One region of the Shewanella halifaxensis HAW-EB4 genome, then DNA from elsewhere that is predicted to be linked to it. Evidence: predicted binding sites of a transcription regulator. Region 1 holds the regulator's gene; each other region holds the start of a gene.
The links. The regulator LexA, encoded in region 1, represses DNA repair genes until DNA is damaged. The targets are predictions, from matches to a motif close to TACTGTATNNNNATACAGTA.

Region 1 (5,077 bases):
ATTCTCATTGTTTTCATTGCCCTACAAAAGTACAAATCATAGGAGCGAATATGAGCAGTTATTTTATCGGTGTAGATGTGGGTAGCGGCAGTGCCCGCGCTGGCGTATTTGACAGCCAAGGCCGTAAGGCTGGCGAGGCCAAACGCGATATCAGTATTTTTAAACCTAAGGCGCATTTTGTTGAGCAATCTTCCGATGATATTTGGCAGTGTGTGTGTTTGGCGGTGCGTGATGCTATGTCTCAGGCCAATATTGACTCGGTTCAAGTCAAAGGTATTGGCTTTGATGCAACCTGCTCCATGGTGGTTCTGGATAAGCATGGCTTACCGTTAACCGTCAGCCCAACGGGGCGCAGTGAGCAAAATATTGTGATGTGGATGGATCATCGCGCCATTGCTCAGGCCGAGCGCATCAATGCCAGCAAACATCCTGTGCTAGCCTTTGTGGGTAACCATATCTCTCCCGAGATGCAAACACCTAAATTACTGTGGCTGAAAGAAAATATGCCTTCTACCTGGGCAAAGGCGGGTTACTTCTTCGATCTACCAGACTTTCTCACCTGGAAGGCAACCAATGAAAACAGCCGCTCTTTGTGCTCTACCGTGTGCAAGTGGACCTATCTGGGTCACGAAAGTAAATGGGATAAAGATTACTTTAACACCATAGGGTTAGGCGAACTGCTGCAAGATGACGCTCGCATTATTGGTAGCGATATTCGTCCCATGGGCGAGGCTATCGGCAATGGTCTAACGGCGCAGGCCGCAGCCGAGCTAGGACTACTGACAGGCACTAAGGTGGCGACCTCGATTATCGATGCCCATGCTGGCGGGATTGGCATATTAGGTGCGGCTGGAATGAGCGGTGAGGCGGCAGATTTTAATAAGCGATTGGCCTTGATTGGTGGTACATCGACTTGCCATATGGCGGTATCAAAGACCGCTCGCTTTATCGACGGCATCTGGGGCGCATATTATAGCGCAATGATCCCTGGTCTCTGGCTTAATGAAGGCGGCCAATCTGCAACAGGTGTGCTGATTGATCATATTATTAATGCCCATCCTTATAATGCACAGGCCGTTGAGCAAGCTAAAGCGGCTGGGATCACCATCTATCAGCTATTAAACGATCGGTTACTCAATCTTGCCGGAAGCAAGGAAGATATCGCCTTCTTGACTCGTGATCGCCATGTGCTGCCCTATTTTAATGGTAACCGCTCCCCAAGGGCCAACCCGCATTTAACCGGCACCATGACAGGCTTGAGTATGGGCGTCACCTTGGATGATATGGCGCTGCAATATTTAGCCACAGTGCAAGCCATTGCCTTGGGAACACGACATATTATCGAAGAGATGAACAAGTCAGGTTATGCCATCGACACCATCATGGCTTGTGGCGGTGGTACTAAGAATCCAGTCTTTATTCAAGAGCATGCCAATGCCACAGGGTGCGCCATGTTGCTGTCAGAAGAGAGCGAAGCCGTATTATTAGGTTCTGCTATGTTAGGCGCTGTCGCAGGGGGGGGCTTTGACTCTATTCCGGATGCGATGAATGCCATGAGCCGCATCGGTAAAACGGTGACGCCAACGGCCGATAAGAGCAAGCGCTTTTATGATGCGAAGTACCAGGTATTTCAGCAGATGTATGAGGATGATTGTCGCTACAAGGCGATGATGGCAGCGGTATAATACCAACCAGTATAAAGATTTGATCGCTCAGCGAGAGTTTAGCGGCTCTGAGGCAAGGCTGCGAGTGAAGAGCATAGTTATTCTACGTTTAAGCTCCCTCTTGTTCCTTAAGAGTCACAGCATCAGAACCGCTAAAACTCGCCTGTAAGGAGTGTTTTTGGCTGCCTACTTCTGCGTTGAATAAACTCATAAGGGAACAACCATTATGTCATCCATTCGCCTTGAATTAGTTTGCCAAAAACACTCTGAGTAAATCAACTTCTTATACTGATTGGTATAACGCGCCAATAGACATTTGAGTTATGACAATAAAAAATGGTGCCCTATGGCACCATTTTTTATATTTTGTTTAGCCACGCTTAAAATCCTAATTCCCCCCAAAATACTATTTATATTTAAAAACTGAGATTAGAAAATCACAAAGCCAAAACTAGCCATTTCAAACTAAAGGCAATGCAATACACTGATTAGTCACAGATGCCGTCAAAGATTGAGTTTCATATCGCCGGATTTATTTCATTTGAAACTGGATCCCACACTTGCAAAACAATATAACTGGTTATTACTTGCACTCGAAAAATTACTGTATATACTGACAGGTACTGTATAGAAAGACAGGGTTAACCATGAGACCACTTACACCGCGCCAAGCTGAAATTTTAGAGCTAATCAAACGTAATATTGCAGACACAGGCATGCCGCCAACCCGCGCTGAGATCGCAAGACGTTTGGGTTTTAAATCAGCCAACGCTGCTGAGGAGCATTTAAAAGCCTTAGCCAAGAAAGGCTGCATTGAAATTATGCCGGGTACGTCTCGCGGTATTAAGTTAACCCAAGAAAACACCGAAGATGCAGATTTAGGTTTACCCCTTATCGGCCAAGTTGCCGCAGGTGAACCGATTCTTGCTCAAGAACATGTAGAGCAACACTATAAAGTGGACCCAGCCATGTTCAAGCCATCAGCAGACTTCTTACTCAGAGTCCGTGGTGACAGTATGAAGAACATTGGCATACTCGAAGGTGACCTGCTAGCCGTTCATAAGATACAGCAGGCTCGCAACGGCCAAATAGTAGTCGCTCGCGTCGAAGATGATGTTACCGTCAAGCGTTTCGAGAAGAAAGGCAACAAAGTTTTCTTACATGCAGAGAACGAAGAGTATTCACCAATTGAAGTGGATCTAGCGAACCAAAGCTTAAGTATTGAAGGTTTAGCCGTTGGTGTGATCCGTAATGGAGACTGGCAATGAACAAACTGATGGGCACTAGCCCTCGCCACCCAGGACTATGGCAAGATATGCCATCGACTAGCATGGTGAGTAGCGCAGGTAATGAGATCACCACTATGGTGACGCAAACTCAAGGACGTGACGAGCTTAATCAGATTAGTGCTCAGCTTTCACAACTGAGCCAACAAGGCCGTTGGATAGTGCTTATCAGTCCGCCAAATATTGGTTACAAGCAGATGCTAGCCGCTGCAGGCGTTAGAATGGATCGTATTTTACTGGTGCATGCTAAAGATGAAGTGGAAACACTTTGGGCGATGGAAAAAGCATTAATGAGTGGAACCTCTAGTGCAGTGATCACTTGGACTAATTCATTAGATGCGCGTGATAGTCGACGCCTACAAATCGTTGCCAAAAGCGCACGAGCAGCCGGCATTATTATTGAAAATTCGATTGAAAGTGCTAATAAAAATACGAGTAGTCACTTACCAATTTGCACAATGAATATGCAGGATAAGACTTTTGCTCAAGCCGCCCTGTTCGGTGCCGTTCACTAACGGAGCTGTCAGCCCATCTTTCTAATACATTATTTCTTTGCTAAAAACCTAAGGCTCTCAATCGAGAGCTTTTTTATCGCCTATACTAAGCAAATGAATCAAAAAGTGATCTTGATCAATTTTTATTCATCAAGTAAGTTAATAAGTAATAACAACGATATACGTAATAACAACGATATTTTGTTATATCTGAGCGATTTTAGTCGTTGGTCTGGCTCCACGGTTTGAAGCCCAACTGGAAGTTTAGACTGAGATCGACCTGATATATTTCAGCCGTAAGTGCCAACGTGGTTACATCTGCAGTGAACATCACTGAAATACAATAGCCTTTGTCGCAAACCTATTTTTAGCGACTCGATAGGCAAGCCACTCGCGCACTTTGAAGTCATCGTTGCTTTTTTGGGAACTGAAGAGTTTACATAGAGCAGAGACTTACTGTGTGACTCTTCTTTGTCTTGTCGACAGAGGAGAAGTCTAGTGAAGCAATTGTTGTATTGTGTGCTGGCGTTACTATTTTCGCCCGTACTTTTTGCATCAGAAATGCCACTGAATATGACAGAGGGTGTTACGGAGATCAGTGGGCGAATTTACAGCCTTCACATGGTTATTCTGTACATCTGCTGCGCTATTGGCATCGTGGTTTTTGGCATCATGATTTACGCCATGATCAACCACCGCAAATCAAAAGGCGCTGTCGCCGCCAACTTTCATGAAAGTACTAAAGTCGAGATCCTTTGGACTGTAGTACCTTTTATTATTCTTATAGTCATGGCTATTCCTGCAACCAAAACCTTGATTGCAATGGAAGATCCGAGCAACGCCGATCTCACCATCAAGATTACTGGCTCACAGTGGAAATGGCATTACAGCTATTTCGATCAAGATATTGAGTTCTTCAGCCTATTATCGACACCTAGGGAACAGATAATAGGCGATGAAACCAAAGGCGAAAACTACCTGCTAGAGGTTGATAAACCACTGGTTCTACCTATCAACCGCAAAGTGCGCTTCTTAATGACCTCCGAAGACGTTATCCACTCTTGGTGGGTACCCGCTTTTGCAGTCAAAAAGGATGCCAATCCGGGATTTATTAATGAGGCATGGACCCGCATCGACAAGCCCGGCACCTATCGAGGTCAATGCGCCGAGCTCTGCGGTAAAGACCACGGCTTTATGCCGATTGTGGTCGAAGCAGTATCGGAAGAGGATTTCGATGCCTGGCTAATCACGCAGCAACAACAAGCGCAAAATGCTGAAGCGGCTGCCAAGGCGGCATTATCGCAAACCTTAACCATGGATGAGTTAATGACTAAAGGTGAGCAAATCTATCTTGCTCGTTGTGCAGCCTGCCACCAGCCTAATGGTGCAGGTCTACCCGGTGTATTTCCTTCTCTTATTGGCAGCCCAATTATCAAAGGGCCTGCTCAGCTTCATATCGATATCGTGTTAAATGGTAAACCGGGCACTGCCATGCAAGCATTTTTAAACCAGCTAACGGCGACTGAAATTGCAGCCGTAGTGACCTATGAGCGCAATGCTTGGGGCAATAACTCAGGTGATACCGTTCAAGCCTCTGATGTGAGCTCAGATACGACCACACCAGCGACATCCG
Region 2 (5,077 bases), 1.7 Mb from region 1:
CGATACGGCTAAAGTGATTGCCGAAGGCTTAACGCTTTATAAAAAAACCGATGGTGCCTTAGATATTACCTTAGGCCCTTTAGTTAACTTATGGGGCTTTGGCCCAGATAAAAGGCCGACGCAAATTCCATCTCAGCAAGAGATTGATTTGGCTATGGAGCGCATGGGTATTGAGGAGATTGCTGTTGATGGTAATAAAATCAGCAAGCAAAATCCTGATATCTATGTCGATCTATCTTCGATTGCAAAAGGCTTCGGTGTTGATAAAATAGCCGCCTTATTGGATAAGTATAACCTGACCGGATATTTAGTTGAGATTGGCGGAGAAGTCAGCCTTCATGGCACTAAAGCCGATGGTTCATTATGGCGTATTGCGATAGAGCAGCCAGATGATGACGGAACTGAGATCCAGCAGATAATTTCACTCAAAAATATGGCGATGGCAACATCGGGTGATTATCGTAATTATTACGAGGAAGACGGCAAGCGTTTTTCACACCTGATCGATCCTCGTACAGGCTACCCAATAAACCATAGATTAGCGTCTGTGACGGTACTGCATGAAGAGTGTATGATTGCAGATGGTTACGCGACTGCTATGATGGTGTTAGGTACTCAAGCATCACTAGAGCTGGCTAAACGCGAGCATCTAGCGATAATGCTTATTGAAAAGCAAGATGATGGCTTTAAAGTTTTCTATAGTGAAGCTTTCAAACCTCTCGTTACTCAGTAGTTGGAGTCGAATATGAGCACATTTATTGCGGCTTTTGTCGTGTTATTAGGTTTCTTTTTCTTAATGTCGATAGGCTATTTAGTCAAACGAAAAGCTGTAGAAGGAAGCTGCGGTGGTCTAGGTGCGCTCGGAATAGAGAAAGCATGTGATTGTGATGATCCATGTGATAAGCGCAAAGCCAAAATGGCAGAACAAGAGCGCCGAGAAAAGTTAGAACAGAATCGTATTATCTAGCTCGATTACTCTGCGCAAATTAAGGTTCCTTCGTTGGAGCCTTTTTTATTTTTAGCCTTAAACCACCTACTTTAGTCGATCTTATTTTTATAATTTTTGTTGCTAATAACCTTCTTCATTACCACTTTTACAGCTATTGATACTCCCCCTCCGTTTTTCTTCGCCTGTTCAATTTAAATCAAAATGACGTTAATACACTAGTTTTACTAGATAAAAACCTTGCAGAAAACTTGATAGCTCAACTAAGAATTGTAGTGATAATGAAAATCACTAAGGTTATTAAATTGTTGATATTTAACCTTATTTGTATTTGGTTGTTTTTTGCTCTAGGTTGTAAGTGTTGATATAGATCAATTTAACTAAGGATGAACAGATGAAAGGACAACCTAAGGTCATTAGTCAGCTTAATAAGGTGCTGACCAGCGAGCTTACCGCTATCAATCAATATTTTCTTCATGCGCGTATGTATAAGAATTGGGGATTAGGTGAACTAGACGAAAAGGCTTACAAGAAATCCATTCAGGATATGAAGCATGCCGATAAGTTGATTGAGCGAGTGTTGTTTCTTGAAGGACTGCCTAACCTGCAGCAGTTAGATAAAATTCGTATCGGTGAACATAGCCAAGAGATGCTCGAGTGCGACAAGGTGATGCTTGAGGAGGAGTTGTTAGTCCTTAGAGATGCTATCGCCCTATGTGAGCTGGAGTCCGATTATGTTAGCCGAGATATTCTAGAAGACTTGTTAGAAGATGAAGAAGGGCACTTAGATTGGTTAGAGGCACAGCTAGAGCTTATTTCCTTAACAGGTATTCAAAACTACCTACAGTCAAAGATAGATTAACCGGAGAACGTTATGAAAGGTAACCAAGATGTCATCGACACACTTAATAAGCTGCTCACCGGTGAATTGTCTGCAATGGATCAATATTTTGTACACGGTTTGATGTTTGAAGACTGGGGGCTAAATGAACTTCACGAACGAATTTCCCATGAGTCAGATGATGAAAGAGATCACGCGAAGAAGTTAGTGCAGCGTATTTTGTTCCTTGAAGGGACCCCCGATGTGGCGAGCAGAGAACCGCTTAATATTGGTAAAGATACAGAGCAGATGCTCAAGAATGATTTAGCCTATGAATATCAAGTGGCCGATAACTTACGTAGTGCAATTGCCTTGTGTGAGGTTAAAAGTGATTACGAGAGCCGTGAGATCTTAGAAGTATTACTCGAGGAAACGGAGTCCGATCATATGTATTGGCTTGAGAAACAATTAGGTTTAATTGATAAGGTGGGCTTACAAAACTATCTACAGAGCAAAATGTAACCCACATCATTAATTGATTAAAAAGAGATGCTTTAAGCGTCTCTTTTTGATTTCGCTTGTAATCTATTTTTGGCTTAAATAAAGAGCACTGCCACTTTGCTAAGTGCTATACAGCGAGTGTTCAGCTAGCTTGGGTTAGCCTAGAAACTGACAATATCTGTATCGACTTTACTGAGTTTGTTTTGAATAAACAGATGATGAGGTATCAGTCTAAAATTTTTATTTGACCATTGGGGAGCAGGCTATGTTGATTTCAGCGAAAGCAGAGCGGGTTTATCTCGATGGCGATAATCAATTACAGATGGATTACCTGCTGGAATATATTGAGCGCCTTGAAACCCAGCTTGCCAATGAAAAGGTGATAGCGGATCTTAGTCAGAGCTTCTCAACTCATATTAAGTCTCGATCCATTTTATCTACCGAAGAGCAGACAATGCTCAGTCAGCTATTTTACCGCGAGCCTAAAATGTAAATCATATTTTAGAATAATTACTTAGCGTTTTTACTAACCGCCAATTTCAAAAGTTAGCATTTGATCTGTGTGCTTTATATTGAATACTGTTTTTATATACAGTAATATTCTTTTCGGAGGATATTGGCTTGCAAAAAATTATTCACGTCGACATGGATTGCTTCTACGCCGCAGTGGAAATGCGCGACTTTCCTGAACTAAGAGGAAAACCTATTGCGGTGGGCGGACGCAGCGATCGCCGTGGAGTGATCAGTACCTGTAACTACGAGGCACGTCAGTTTGGAGTCCGCTCTGCGATGGCATCGGGGTACGCCCTTAAGTTATGTCCCGATTTGATTTTGGTTCCTGGGCGGATGCAGGTTTATAAAGAGGTATCAAACCAGATCCGAGCCGTATTTGAGCGTTATACCGACTTAATTGAGCCCTTATCTCTGGATGAGGCTTACCTTGATGTGACAGAGAGTTCTCATTGTAAAGGCTCTGCTACCTTGATGGCAGAGGCTATTCGTGCCGAGATCTTGGCTGAGACGGGACTAACCGCATCGGCAGGCATCGCACCGGTTAAGTTTCTTGCCAAGATAGCATCTGATTTAAATAAACCGAATGGACAATATGTGATCCGCCCTGAGATGATTGAAGAGTTTGTAAAAACCTTACCGCTGATAAAAATACCTGGAGTGGGAAAGGTCACGGCTAAAAAACTTGCCGATCTGGGGCTACATACTTGTAGCGATATTCAGGCTTACCCAGAGCCTAAGTTGGTTGAGCGTTTTGGCAAATTCGGTAGCGTGCTCATTGAGCGATCTAAGGGAATAGATAAGCGTGCTATTTTGCCCAACCGAGAGAGAAAGTCGGTTGGGGTTGAAACTACATTAGCTAAAGATATTCACACCCTAGAGCAGTGTCGGGCGGTGATGCCGCAGCTTATTCAAGAACTCGGTGCTCGCGTGAGTCGTAGCGCTAAAGATAGAGCGATCAATAAGCAGGTGGTTAAACTTAAGTTTGAAGACTTTAAACAGACCACGATTGAGCATAGAAGTGATGAAATTTCAGTAAACCTGTTTTACCAGTTGCTTGAGCAAGCGATGGAAAGGCAGCATGAGCGAGGTATTCGCCTCTTGGGGGTTTCCGTTGGACTCGCTTCTAATAGCATTGCTTCGGAACAGGCAGATGTAGACAGCTCGCAGATGGATTTAGGGTTTTAGGCGTGTCGCGAGAAATAGCTCAGATTCTAGAAATAATAAAGGCCACTTATGACTAAGTGGCCTTATTCTTATAAACCTGTTTTATTGGTTAACCTTTAACGGGTGTACGCTCTAGTACCGCTAATAATAGATCCCAGTATTGGCCAACGGTCGTGATGTTAACTTTTTCATCAGGGCTGTGTGGGTAGCGAATGGTTGGCCCAATAGACACCATATCCATCTCTGGATAGGGCTTCTTGAATAAGCCACACTCAAGGCCAGCATGGATCACCATGATAGTCGGCTCTTTGTTATAAATCGCCTTGTAGGTCTCACGTACGCTTGCCATAACAGGTGAGCTATTGTCTGGCTTCCAACCTGGGTATGCACCGCTAAACTCAACATTTGCACCTGCAAGGTTAGCAAGAGAGCTCAATACGCCTTCAATCTCTTCGCGGCCAGAATCAATTAGAGAGCGAATTAAGCAAATAATTTGCACGCTGTTATCACTGGTCTCGATTACGCCAACGTTAAGTGATGTCTCTGTAACGCCCTCTACTTCATCACTCATGCGAATGACGCCGTTAGGACAAGCATTAAGCACATCAATTAAGATCTGCTGTGACTCTTCACTCATGACCTGCTTTTCTGCCGGGATCTCTTCTAACGTTAGAATCGTACCAGGATCGGCAATGGCTAACTCTTGACGTACTAAGGCTTGAAACTCTGAAATACGTTCTTGCAGTAAAGATTGATTTTCAGGAGGTAACATAAAGCTAACGTCTGCTTCGCGTGGGATCGCATTGCGTAGTGAACCGCCAGTAAATTGAGTTAACTCAATAGCCAGTTCATCACCGTGATCAAATAGGAACCGCGCTAAAAGCTTGTTAGCATTACCACGACCTAAATGGATGTTAACCCCAGAGTGGCCACCCTTTAGGCCTGATAATGACAGTTTATAACTGGTATTAGTCGGCTCGGGGGACTGCCAAACTATAGGCACTGTTAACTGTGCGTCTACGCCGCCAGCGCAGCCCATATAGATCTCACCTTCTTGCTCAGAGTCTGTGTTGATCAGAATGTCAGCATCTAACATGCCAGCTTCTAGAGCAAACGCACCTGTCATACCAGCT
Region 3 (5,077 bases), 2.3 Mb from region 1:
GGGCCTGCAAGTTAGGCAGGCTGAGGTGGAGTATCAAAGTGCCAGAGTCACATTGCCAGATCTTGATTATGAGCGAAGTGAAAAGGCCAATCAGTTGCGGATTTTACTGGGGGAATTTAAATATCCCCTTATCCCTAAAACTGAAGCGCAGTTAAAAGCTGAAGGAGCGTTGTTTCCTGACTCATTCGCAGTGGGGGTTCCATCACAGATGTTGTCACAGCGCCCAGATGTAAAATCCGCAGAGCAAGCTCTTGTTGCAGCCAATGCCAATGTCGGTGTCGCTAAAACAGCATTCTTTCCTAAATTTACCATTAGCGGCAGCTATGGTTCTGAATCTGAAAGCCTCAGTGACATATTTGATAGCCAAGGGATCACTTGGTCGCTTTTAGGTGGTATCACCGCCCCCATTTTCAATGCAGGTAAGATCACTGCTCAATATGATATTGCCCAGGAAGATGCAAAACAGGCGATGCTCAGCTATAGAAGTACAGTGCTCGGTGCATACTTTGAAGTGAATGATGCGATGAACAGTTTCAGACGCTCTGAATTGGCGATTGACGCTCAGCAGGAATTAGTTGTGGCATCAACTGAATATACGCGCTTAGCAACGTTAAGATACCGAAATGGGGTTTCGAGTTCATTGGATTTGATGGATGCTCAGCGAAGTCTGTTTAGCGCCGAACTGACTCTGAGTCAGGTGAAACGTGACCAGCTACTGTCGATGATTACACTTTATCGTGCGCTGGGTGGTGGAGTACTGACCAGTGATGAGATGAAGACTGAACTTGAAAAAACGACTGGCGAGCAACAAGTCGAAGAACTTACTAAATAATCAAATAAATAGACAATTAAATAGAGAGTTAAATCGTTCGAGTATTGATGAGGCTAAAATCAAAATTTATGGGCGATTAGTCCTCCAATTTCGGGAGGCTAGTCGCAAAGCTCTGCGACTACAACTAAGCGACTATAGCTAAGAGACTATAACTCAGTGCATGCCCCGAAAACATGCTAACTTTGCCAATCCTCGATTAACACTTAATCAAGGGAATATCTTTCCAACGCGTAGTATATTGCGGTGTTAGCATTTCTCTGCGCATGCCCCATTTCTGTGAGATCCCTTGGGCCGCCAAAAAAAGAGAGTCCGTGCCATACTTGGCATTGATGCAATCTAACACCAACATCTTGTTTGGGTTCCTGCACCTCTCGAATAAGTCACCCTGTAGGTTTACTTCACTGCATAGGTTAATCAGTCCGACACCTATTTTATAGTATCGGATAGTGGGATTAAATCTGGCTATAGCCGCGCTTGTTGCAGCTTCAATCAGCTCACAAGTGTCATTTGTTGGATAACTAAAATGATGCACAAACTTAAATCCGCCAGGCTGTTCATCAAAAGGGGAGTTTGAGGCAAAAATTAGCATGCTTTTGCATAGCGAACCTTGGGTTCTGGCTTTCGCCGCTGCGGTTGAAGCATGCTTGCTTAACGCCTGACATAAGGATGATAAGTCGGTGACTCGGTTACCAACACTGCGGGTTGAAAAAATCTGTTTCTTGTCGGCACGAGCCTCATCCCAAGTTTTACACACTTCACCGTTTAACTCTCGAATTGTGCGTTCAAGCTCGATACTAAATTGCTTGCTTGCGAGCCCCGTTTTCATCTGTGACAAAGCAAAAGCGCTGTGGATGTTCATCATACCGAGCCTTTTAGCTATACGGTTACCTACGCCCCACACATCATTGGTTTTCATGGTCTTTAAAATAGCAATGCGCTGCTCATCACTGGTGATGGCACAGACACCGTCATAACCCGCTATTTTCTTAGCCGCGTGATTGGCGACCTTAGCCAGCGTTAGCGTCGTGCCAATCCCCACACAGACCGGAAGCCGAGTTTCTTTCCAAACCGCGCGTCTTAGCTTCATGGCGTGCTCAGTAAGGCAGGGGATCGCGGGGTAACAGTGCTTAAACGATAAGAATGACTCATCGATACTGTAGATATGCTGCTCCGGTGCAAAACGGCCAATCACCTCCATCATTGCAGCAGATAACGAGCCATAGAGCTCGTAGTTTGAAGATAGCGCGATAACGCCTTTTTGCTCACACAGTTTCTGTGCTTCAAAGTAGGGACCAAACTTGTTAATTCCAGCCTCTTTGGCCAATCTGTTCGCCGCAACAATCATTCCGTCATTATTACTAAGCACGACGATAGGGCGGTTACGCCAGTCTGGCCTAAACACCTGCTCGGCGCTGCAATAAAATGAGTTGGCATCCACAAGTGCGTACATGGTTAGTCGTTCTTTAGGATTGGGCTTTTTCGATGACAGCGAATAGAGCGAATAACGACGCCCTCAACACTAAAGGTGTCGTGTTCAAGGATGGGCGTGCTCATATGGGATTCATTAGCAGATAGCAGTAATCGGTTCACCTTGTCGATAATCTTACAAACAAATGAGCCGTTGTAGTTGGCCACAATCACGTCTTGGTTTCGAACCTCAACATGCCTATCGACAATTAAAATGTCGCCATCAAAGATGCCAACACCTTGCATTGAGTCACCATTGGCTAGACCGATAAAGGTCGAACTTGGGTGCTCAATCAGCAATTCATCAAGACTTAACGGTAGCTGTCTGTAATCGGTAGCGGGGGACTCGAAGCCTGTAATACCTGCACTGGCAGAAATTGGGATTATGTTCATACTAAAAAAGCAATTAACTGTATATTTGTACAGTATAGTGGTTTTATGTCATTTTGCGCAATAAGGATGACAACTATCTGTGAGTAGTTTGCTGCAGTATGGTTATCCATCGCTCGATGCTGTGTATAGTAAGAGTAGGGTAAATTCCTGTGGGCAGCTGAATATCTGCTTCAGAAAAGTCAGCTGCTAGCATTATTTCTACTCAAGGCTCTTTATTCGCAGCATTCTTCTCTAATAACATGGTATTTAAAGACAGGTTTTCAATACTTACAGTTTTATTTACAATAGCTTTAATTACTGCAGATTTATGTAAGCTTATTATTAGTGAATAATGAGAAGCATTTGTTAATCAATGAGTTGTGGTTGTGACTCTAGTCTATTACTATTGCCGGGTGTTAAATAACATGACAAAAAGGAATGCGTTCAGCATTTGCTTATCTTTAATTGTTTCTATATGTATAGTTAATTTATTCTTGACTGTTAATAAAAATAAGTTAAATAGTAAGTTTTTAACTAACATCCTTTTTATTAGTGATGCAATATACCGTTTTAATGTAAACAGCCTTAACAGTAAGTACGTTTCTCTACCATCAAATGATTTAAAACAGGGGGTCATAGTAAAAAATTCTGAAGCTAAAAAAATTCGAGACCTATCTGAGCATATAGATAATCTATTTGCTGTATTGAAAATCAACCCAATCATATCTAGCAACTTATGGACGGTCGCTAATGTATACCCAGAGTATGTCATTCCAAGGCCATTTAGAGAGGAGTACATAAACCTTTTTGATAAGGATTTTGCTGAGGAAAACTACCTAGAACGTATTTTAAAATTAGAAAACATTGAAAAAACACTAGAAGGAAGTGGTTTAACTGTATTTGAAACAGTGAGAGTTTTCGGTCCTTATATAGAAGAGGGAACCAATGAAGAGTTATTTTCAATTTATTACCCACTCTATTTAGAAGGTGTTGTTTTTTCCGTTTTAGTTATTGATGTAAAAAGTAATTTTTTAAATGATTTCATAGTTGATTTTAATGATGAAGAATTTACTTGGTTTGAAATGTCAGATGAAGACCGTCAGAGCATAAGTACGATTATATACGAATCCTTAGCACTTAAGACGGAAGACCGAAAAGTGGGGCTAACAATAAAAACGTCTTTACTGTACAACAGTTTAGCAGTTTTGATATGTACACTCGTCATACACGGCTGTTTTTTAACTGCTGTATACATTAGACGGTTTTATGTCGAAAGCAGCATCGATAGGCTATCTGGATTCTATCGTAAAGATGGATTTATGAGTAAAAAGATGTCTGTTAGCTCTATATGCTTGATTGATATCGATCATTTTAAGAAAATTAATGATGTTTATGGACACATTGTCGGTGACATTGTGATTTCGGAAGTGGCTAACAGAATAAAATCCTCAATGCGATCCACTGATCTTGCTATTCGATGGGGCGGCGAAGAGTTTGTTGTTATTTTTAATGGTGAACTGTCTTTCGAGCAATTTAGTAATAAAGCCAATGGTTTATTGAGCATAATAAATAATGAAACCATCAATGATATAGCCGTCACTATATCTATAGGTGCTATTTACTCTCAGTCTGAAATGAAATTGCAGGAAGCATTTCATCTTTCTGACGAAGCTCTTTATGAGTCGAAGAACTCTGGACGAAATAAAGTCACTATTTATCGTAATAGCTGAATGCATATGCAATCAAGTTATCACCATCGCATTGAACAAGCATGATTTAAGTAAACTAATTGACCAGGCAACTCTAATCAAGCTCCTAATTTGAAGTGGTCTTGGTAAGGCGCTCGAAGAGCTGGCTAATGCAGGGCTTACGATGAAGTATGACACCAATCATAAAGTGCTCGGCGAGGGCAATTTTGTTGTCTCTATTAGTGAAGGAGTTTTTGCCAATGAACATGTGGCTTTCTATGACTTATTCCGTCTCGATAACGGTAAAATCGTTGAGCACTGGGACACTATCGAAACGATTCCAGCTCAATCTGAGTGGAAACATACTAACGGTAAATTTGGCTTCTAACGTGCAAGGAAGGATTATTTAGCGGCTATTTAATATAGCAGCTACTAATACCGCTATTTAGCACAACCAGCCAATACTCATCACGGGTACAACGCGCTAGTAAACATGCTAGCACCAAGCAAGCCGTTAGCTATCACATGGATAGTTAGCGGCTCTCAAGGAATTTATTGAGGCTCTCGTGGTGAACTAAGACTTAAAATATAAGTTTAAAAACCACACGGATTTGTTGTTTACGATTAGCGAGACAAGTTAAGGTTAAACAAAGTAGGGGGCTTGTAACCGAATAAAGTCCCTGCTGCACTTAACTTCAAAAAGGCAGCTGGTTTTTAG

Region 2: a site for LexA is predicted at 2,845-2,864, ahead of dinB (DNA polymerase IV). Genes of this name have one in related genera too.
Region 3: a site for LexA is predicted at 2,708-2,727, ahead of SHAL_RS11320 (LexA family protein). Genes of this name have one in related genera too.

Annotation. Positions count from the first base shown of each region.
Region 1 covers NC_010334.1:308,578-313,654, reverse strand. The annotation lists gene SHAL_RS01325 (ABC transporter permease) at 1-42, shown strand, start outside; gene SHAL_RS01320 (FGGY-family carbohydrate kinase) at 51-1,685, shown strand; gene lexA (transcriptional repressor LexA) at 2,312-2,932, shown strand; gene SHAL_RS01310 (cell division inhibitor SulA) at 2,929-3,465, shown strand; gene coxB (cytochrome c oxidase subunit II) at 3,943-5,077, shown strand, end outside.
Region 2 covers NC_010334.1:3,881,172-3,886,248, reverse strand. The annotation lists gene SHAL_RS16410 (FAD:protein FMN transferase) at 1-733, shown strand, start outside; gene nqrM ((Na+)-NQR maturation NqrM) at 746-967, shown strand; gene bfr (bacterioferritin) at 1,341-1,808, shown strand; gene bfr (bacterioferritin) at 1,821-2,288, shown strand; gene SHAL_RS16390 (hypothetical protein) at 2,533-2,760, shown strand; gene dinB (DNA polymerase IV) at 2,889-3,965, shown strand; gene SHAL_RS16380 (aminoacyl-histidine dipeptidase) at 4,054-5,077, opposite strand, start outside.
Region 3 covers NC_010334.1:2,620,320-2,625,396, forward strand. The annotation lists gene SHAL_RS11310 (efflux transporter outer membrane subunit) at 1-832, shown strand, start outside; gene SHAL_RS11315 (Y-family DNA polymerase) at 1,029-2,282, opposite strand; gene SHAL_RS11320 (LexA family protein) at 2,285-2,692, opposite strand; gene SHAL_RS11325 (GGDEF domain-containing protein) at 3,097-4,401, shown strand; gene SHAL_RS11330 (nuclear transport factor 2 family protein) at 4,544-4,747, shown strand.